DNA from 3 places in the Sporosarcina sp. USHLN248 genome. Region 3 is predicted to be linked to each of the others. Evidence: riboswitches for the same ligand, from Rfam matches in the RefSeq annotation. Region 3 holds a riboswitch; each other region holds the start of a gene.

Region 1 (2,203 bases), on a different contig from region 3:
TGTCACCAATATAGTTTATTATGCGAGAGAATCTTTCTCTTCGTAACGAGTATTTAATTTTTGATAAAAAAAGCCATCCAGCTTAGCGGATGGCTTGCAATGTTTAATTCCAATGATACGGTGTTTCTTGGTAAACATAATAATTTAGCCAATTAGAGAACAACAAATGCGTATGGGATCGCCAAGTATTCAATGGCTTTTGAGATGGATCATCATTTGGGAAGTAATTTTTCGGAACATTCACTTCAATACCTTTTTTAACATCGCGTTCATACTCTTCGGATAGCGTTGAAGCATCATATTCAAGATGTCCAGTAATCATAATTTGCTTACCGTCATTCGACAACACGATGAAAGCTCCGGCTTCTTCCGAGACAGATTGAAGATGAAGCCCCGGATTTTTTTCGATTTCTTCAATCGATACTGTCGTATACCTCGAATGTGGCGCTTCAAAAATATCGTTAAATCCTTGAGTCAACTTTACCGTTTGATCTGATAAAGTATGATGAAAAACCCCTGATAATTTTGCGGGCAATCTATGTTTTTGTATGCCGTAATGATGATACAATGCCGCTTGTGCTCCCCAACAAATATGGAGAGAGGATGTGACATTTGTTGTCGACCAATCCATAATGCGCTGGAGTTCATTCCAATAGGCGACTTCTTCAAAAGGCAAATGCTCAATTGGGGCACCCGTAACGATCAAGCCATCATATTTTCTATGTCGGACTTGGTCGAAAGTCGAGTAGAAAGCATCCAAATGGCTTTTGCTAACATTTTTTGATTCGTAGGTAGCTGTATTCAAAAACGATACATTCACTTGCAAAGGTGTATTTCCTAACAATCTCAAAAGTTGCAATTCCGTTTTTTCCTTTTCAGGCATCAAATTTAAAATTATGATATTCAAAGGACGTATATCTTGGCTTGTTGCTCTTTTTTCGTCCATAATGAATATTTTCTCTTCTTTCAACAATTCACGTGCTGGCAAATTATATGGAATGTTGATCGGCAATGTCTTTTCCCCCTTTTTCTAAAAAAGCTACAAAACCAAAATAAAACCCTCATTCCGTTAGATAGGAACGAGGGTTTCTGTCAGCTTCATCGTTCTTATCTTTCAAGAATTAGCTCGCATTGGCAAGCCGATCGTTCGGAAAACCGAACGTCTTGTTGGAGGTAGCACCTTCCTGCAATCGCAGAGGTTGCTGAAGCGTCATTGGGCCAAATCCCTCAGCTTCTCTTGATAAGAATTATTCAATTGAAGACCATTATACCATTTTTCATAACTTTGTATACATCTATTTTCCGGCAGCGGCTATTGGCTGATTTTTGCTTTCGAAAAGCCTAATCCTAATATTTCAGATGCATTGAGGAAAATAACAAATGAAGACGGCTCTGCAGTTTGCAACAGTTTTTTCAAATAAACTGCCTCAGACTGTTCGACGACACATAAGATCATCGTTTTCTCATTGTCGGAATATCCCCCGGTCGATTTCACTTTTGTAAATCCACGATCGATTTCATTTTGTATGATGGACTTAATTTTCTTTTCATTTTCGGTAATGATCAAAACTAATTTTGTCGGTGATGTTTGTAGCTGTACGAAGTCGATTACTTTACTCGTCACATAGATTGACATTAATGCATATAAAGCTAATTCAAAATTAAAGACAAAAGCTGATGTGACAACAACGATCCCATCTACGATGAGCTGTGAGAAACCGCTTGAAATTCCGGTATATTTCTTCAGAATTTGAGCAATTAACGCCGTTCCCCCAGTTGACCCATTTCCCCGATAAACAATTCCGAGTCCGATACCGAGCAAAATACCGCCGTAAATAGAGCTTAGCAATGGATTGTCAATATTGACCGACAAATCTTTCGATAGCCAAATGACAAATGGAACAAAAAATGTACCGACAATTGTTTTGGCGCTAAATTCCTTTCCAACTAAAATCAAGCCTAAAACGATTAGCGGAATATTAATAAGCCATTGGACGTACGCAGGCTCATAACCGAATAATTCATATAGAATGGTGCTAATTCCTGAAACGCCTCCAGCAGCAATTTTCGATGGAAGCAAGAAAATGTTAAAAGCCAAGCCAACAAAAGCAGAACCGATAATAATTTGTATATAGTCAAATACAACGGATTTTTTATGAATGAATGACATCGTAATTTCTCCTTTCTTAGACTTACTTATTCT
Region 2 (2,203 bases), on a different contig from region 3:
CCATATTGCTAATCCGTGGCGAGGCTAAAGAATTGTCTGCCATCGTTACAGCGTCAACTCCTGCGTTATGAAGCTGTTTCGCCCCTTCAATATAAGCTTCCGTTTCTAAATGGCGAGGCGTATCCAGTTCGACGATGACTGTCCGTTCTCTTTTTGCCTTTTCATGAATGGGTTCGAATAATGCAGGTTCAGCATCGCGTATTACAATCGGTTTTTGGGATTTAACTTCTTTCTTTGTAACCGGCTTTAAGCCGGCTAATTGTTTTTTAACAGCTGCAATATGTTTAGGTGTCGTGCCACAGCAGCCGCCGATCAGACGAACCCCTTCATCGCGCAGTAAAGCGGCTGCTTTTCCGAAGTAATCAGCTTCAGATGAGTAGACGATTCGCCCATCTTCCACATCAAGCAAACTGGCATTCGGAGCTGCGGAGAGCAGAAGTCCATCCGTGAGATTCACTTTTTCAAATGCTTGGATTGTATGGTAAGGACCTAACCGACAGTTGACTCCGACGACATCAGCCCCTAAATCGGAAAGCCTATGCAATGCTTCGTTCAGCACCAAGCCATTTTGGAGTATTCCCGGTTCCTCCATGGAAACTTGGGCGATGATAGGCACATCTGTTAATTTCTTGAGTGCCTCGACAACTGTCGTCAGCTCTTCAAAATCATAGTACGTTTCAAGCAATAAACCGTCAGGATCTCCGGACAATAAAGCATCAGCCTGTTCATGGACAATATGGAGAACTTCTTGCAAAGAGGCATCGCTTTTACGGATTCCACGTAATCCGCCGATTGTCCCTAAAACGTATTGTCCTCTGCGTGCGGCTGCCCGCTTGGCAATGTCCATTGCAGCTGTATTGAATTCCTTCACACGATTCTGCATGCTGTAGCGAGATAATTTCAATGCGTTGGCGCCATATGTATTGGTTTGAATGATGTCCGCACCTGCAGCGATATATTCCTCATGGATTTTTTCAATCACTTCTGGTTTTTCTACATTTAGCTCTTCGTAGCAAAAGTCGATTCCGTATGAGTAAAGCAATGTTCCCATCGCACCGTCCGCCGTCAAAATATCTGTCTTCAATCTTTCAAGTAATGTCATGTTTTCCACCCTTTCTTTGCATATTGTTCAATCAAGGAATAGATGAAAATAATTATTTTTGATTCAGCACGTTATGAATATCCGCAGAATAATGGATATTATGCTTGCGAAGGAGAGTGGTCATTTGCTGAAATAAAAATAAAAAGCCTTCTGAAAATAAGAAGGCTTCGAATATGCGAATAAAGATCGCTCCTTCTCATCTATCAGGCAAGTATGCCTGCTGGAATTAGCACCTGACCAATAATGGCTGGTTGCTGAAGCTTCGACGGGCCAGTCCCTCAGCTTCTCTTGATAAGAATAGATATGCAGTTATTAGAATAATTTAAAGTATCATACCCTTTATTGTTTCATACGTCAATAGCTGAATTATGATAGAATGGGCGTACGAATAGATAATAGTAGGTGAAAACGTTGAGGATTTTCAAATTTTCCGTTCCAATTGCGCTTTTGGTTGCTGGGATTGCATGGGTTATGCTCAGTAAAAGCTTTCAGGAAGTTCCGGGTATGCATCGTGTTTGGATTACGATTGGAGCAGCAGTCCTGAGCGGGGTACTTGCCCATTTTTTATTTCCTAAGAGCGAAGATAAATAACGTTGAAAAATCGATAGCGAAAATAGCTGTCGATTTTTTATTGTACTATTTGAGTTAACTTAAAATATTTTTGGGTTGACACAAATGGTGTCAGCTATTATTCTATTAACAGAAAACAAAAGGGGTGTATATTGAATGACTACGACAACTGTGAAAACGAAAAGTTCTATGAGTGCACTGAGCCTTGTCTATTGCGGAATGTTTGCAGCACTTATGATGATCGGAGCGAATATTACAACGTTTGTGCCGTTCTTAGTAGTTGGTGGGGTGCCGATTACGTTGCAAACGTTTTTCTCTATTTTGGCAGGTTTGATTTTAGGAAGCCGTTTAGGTGCAATATCGATGACGGTATATATGGCATTAGGGCTTGTAGGGGCACCGGTATTTACAAAATTTCAAGGCGGATTTGGGTATATTTTAAGTCCTACTTTTGGTTTTGTTTTGTCGTTTATTCTCCTTGCATACGTAGCGGGATTGATCGTTGAAAGGTATGGGAGCTTGAAGAGCTAT
Region 3 (2,203 bases):
TACGAACGTAAATTTATTCGCATTCGCTTCGATTTTAGTGCCGTCAATAAAAATCGCTTCTTGATCAATCCTATTTTCTTGCACAAGCTGGCAACGGAATTGGACAAAACATTGGCGAATGAGATCCTTCACTTCTGATTGGACACGGAATCGATTGATTGTGCGGTAGCTAGGTTCATGCCCTTGAGCCAGCCACATCATTCGGATACTGTCTTTCAATAGGGCTTCAATTTTACGCCCTGAAAAGGCAGATTGCGTGTAGCCGCATAAAATAATTTTAAGCATCATGCGTGGGTGGTAGGCAGGACAACCCTCATTTCGAAGAAATGGTTCGAATGCTTCAGAAGGGATACTTTCAACCAAATGATGGATATGGAAGGCGATATCATTTTTTTGTAATTTCACTTCTAAATCTAAAGGCAAAACGAGTTGATTCATGTTATAATCTTTAAACATAAGGATCCTTCTTTCTGATAAGGTTTTGTGTAGTGACTTTATTTTATCAGAAGTGGGTCCTTATTTTTATTCAAATATTAATCAAAGCCGGTGAACTTTTACTCGTCGTAAAAGTTCACCGGCTTTTTCAATTAGAGGTGGGTTTTGTCCCAGCCTCTTCGTATAATTAATCTACAGTGTAGTTCTTATGGGAAACAACGGTTAAATTGGAAGCTACGCCAATTCGGTCGGCGTCATCTTCTGAAATCTTTACAATGACCGAGTTCTCGAGTATTTTATGAATCGTTCCATTTACTCTATGGTCATTGCGGACGAAGGAAATCTCTTCGTCGATATGACGCGCAGCGACAAAATCTGAAACAGGTTTTTCCTTACGTGAAAAAGTCAATCGAATCACTCCTACCGTTCATTCTCATCATCTTTCAAAATGAAAAAAATGCTTAGGCCTGTCCTAAGCAATCAAAAGCATGATGGAAAACAACTGGTTGTAACCGATCCCTATCAAGTTGTCTATTGATAGTATACCACAAATTGTCGAACTTCGCTGAAAGTAGAATTGCAACATAAGTTTCAGAAAAATAATAAGAATCTCTTGACTTTTAAAATTGGTCCTCCTATACTGTACAACAAGATGAAAAACTGAATCACCCATACTCTTATCAAGAGCGGCGGAGGGACTAGGCCCTGCGATGCCCGGCAACCAGCAAGTGACGAACTTGCAAAGGTGCTACTTCCTACAGATTCGTGCAAACGGTCTGAAAGATAAGGGGAGGAATAAGCGAAAGCGTAACCCTCTTCTTAGCGAAAGGGGTTATTTTTTTATTCCAAAAACCCCCAACGCCTCCGCATTGCACATTATTTGTTGCATTTTCATCTTACACTAATACTTTGGAGGTAATACACATGACTGCAAACAACTCTCTTCAACCGGAAACACTTCTTCTACATGGCGGCCAAAAGCCAGATCCAATTACAGGATCAAGAGCCGTACCAATCCATCGGACGACTTCGTTCGTTTTCCGCGATACTGAACATGCACAAAACTTATTTGGCCTGCAAGAAGCGGGCAATATTTACACTCGAATCACGAATCCGACTGTAGCGGTATTTGAAGAACGCATTGCGCTACTTGAAGGAGGTACAGCTGCGGTCGCACTATCTTCTGGCATGGCGGCAATCGCGTTTTCGATTTTAAACATTGCGGGCGCTGGCGATGAAATCGTAGCGGCAAGCAATCTATACGGCGGAACATATAATTTATTCGCAGTGACGCTGCCGCGCTATGGCATCAATGTGAAGTTCGTCGACGCTACGAATCCTGAAAACTTTAAAGCCGCAATTACAGATAAGACAAAGGCTTTATTTGCTGAAACAATCGGAAATCCAAGCTTACACGTTTTAGATATCGAAGCGGTGGCGGAGATTGCTCATGCGCATGATATACCGTTGCTCATTGATAATACTTTTGCTTCACCTTATGGCTGCAATCCGATTGAATTCGGGGCCGATGTAGTGATCCATTCCGCCACAAAATGGATTGGCGGTCACGGCACGACAATTGGCGGCATCGTAGTCGATGCGGGCAAATTTGATTGGACGAAAGGGAAATTCCCTTTGTTTACAGAGCCGGACGAAACATATCATGGTCTTCGCTATGGCGTCGACACGGCGGCAGCAGCTTTTGCTATGAAGCTTCGCGTCCAATTATTGCGTGATTTTGGTCCTTGCTTGGACCCAGATAGCGCGT

What was found. A riboswitch is a leader RNA that binds a small molecule or an ion and turns the genes downstream of it on or off. The one in region 3 is predicted to bind S-adenosylmethionine.
Region 1: it holds a riboswitch for S-adenosylmethionine, as region 3 does, so the genes downstream of both, metA (homoserine O-acetyltransferase MetA) here and WFH04_RS16355 (O-acetylhomoserine aminocarboxypropyltransferase/cysteine synthase family protein) in region 3, are expected to answer to the same signal.
Region 2: it holds a riboswitch for S-adenosylmethionine, as region 3 does, so the genes downstream of both, WFH04_RS06000 (bifunctional homocysteine S-methyltransferase/methylenetetrahydrofolate reductase) here and WFH04_RS16355 (O-acetylhomoserine aminocarboxypropyltransferase/cysteine synthase family protein) in region 3, are expected to answer to the same signal.

What each region holds. Positions count from the first base shown of each region.
Region 1 is NZ_JBBCZC010000001.1:176,306-178,508, reverse strand. Features, by position in the region: gene metA (homoserine O-acetyltransferase MetA) at 104-1,012, opposite strand; SAM riboswitch class I at 1,105-1,247, opposite strand; gene WFH04_RS00795 (YitT family protein) at 1,313-2,170, opposite strand.
Region 2 is NZ_JBBCZC010000010.1:63,888-66,090, reverse strand. Features, by position in the region: gene WFH04_RS06000 (bifunctional homocysteine S-methyltransferase/methylenetetrahydrofolate reductase) at 1-1,102, opposite strand, end outside; SAM riboswitch class I at 1,296-1,400, opposite strand; gene WFH04_RS05995 (hypothetical protein) at 1,514-1,693, shown strand; gene WFH04_RS05990 (biotin transporter BioY) at 1,829-2,203, shown strand, end outside.
Region 3 is NZ_JBBCZC010000053.1:18,479-20,681, reverse strand. Features, by position in the region: partial or broken gene WFH04_RS16365 (transposase) at 1-456, opposite strand, end outside; gene WFH04_RS16360 (DUF2187 family protein) at 623-853, opposite strand; SAM riboswitch class I at 1,110-1,225, shown strand; gene WFH04_RS16355 (O-acetylhomoserine aminocarboxypropyltransferase/cysteine synthase family protein) at 1,360-2,203, shown strand, end outside.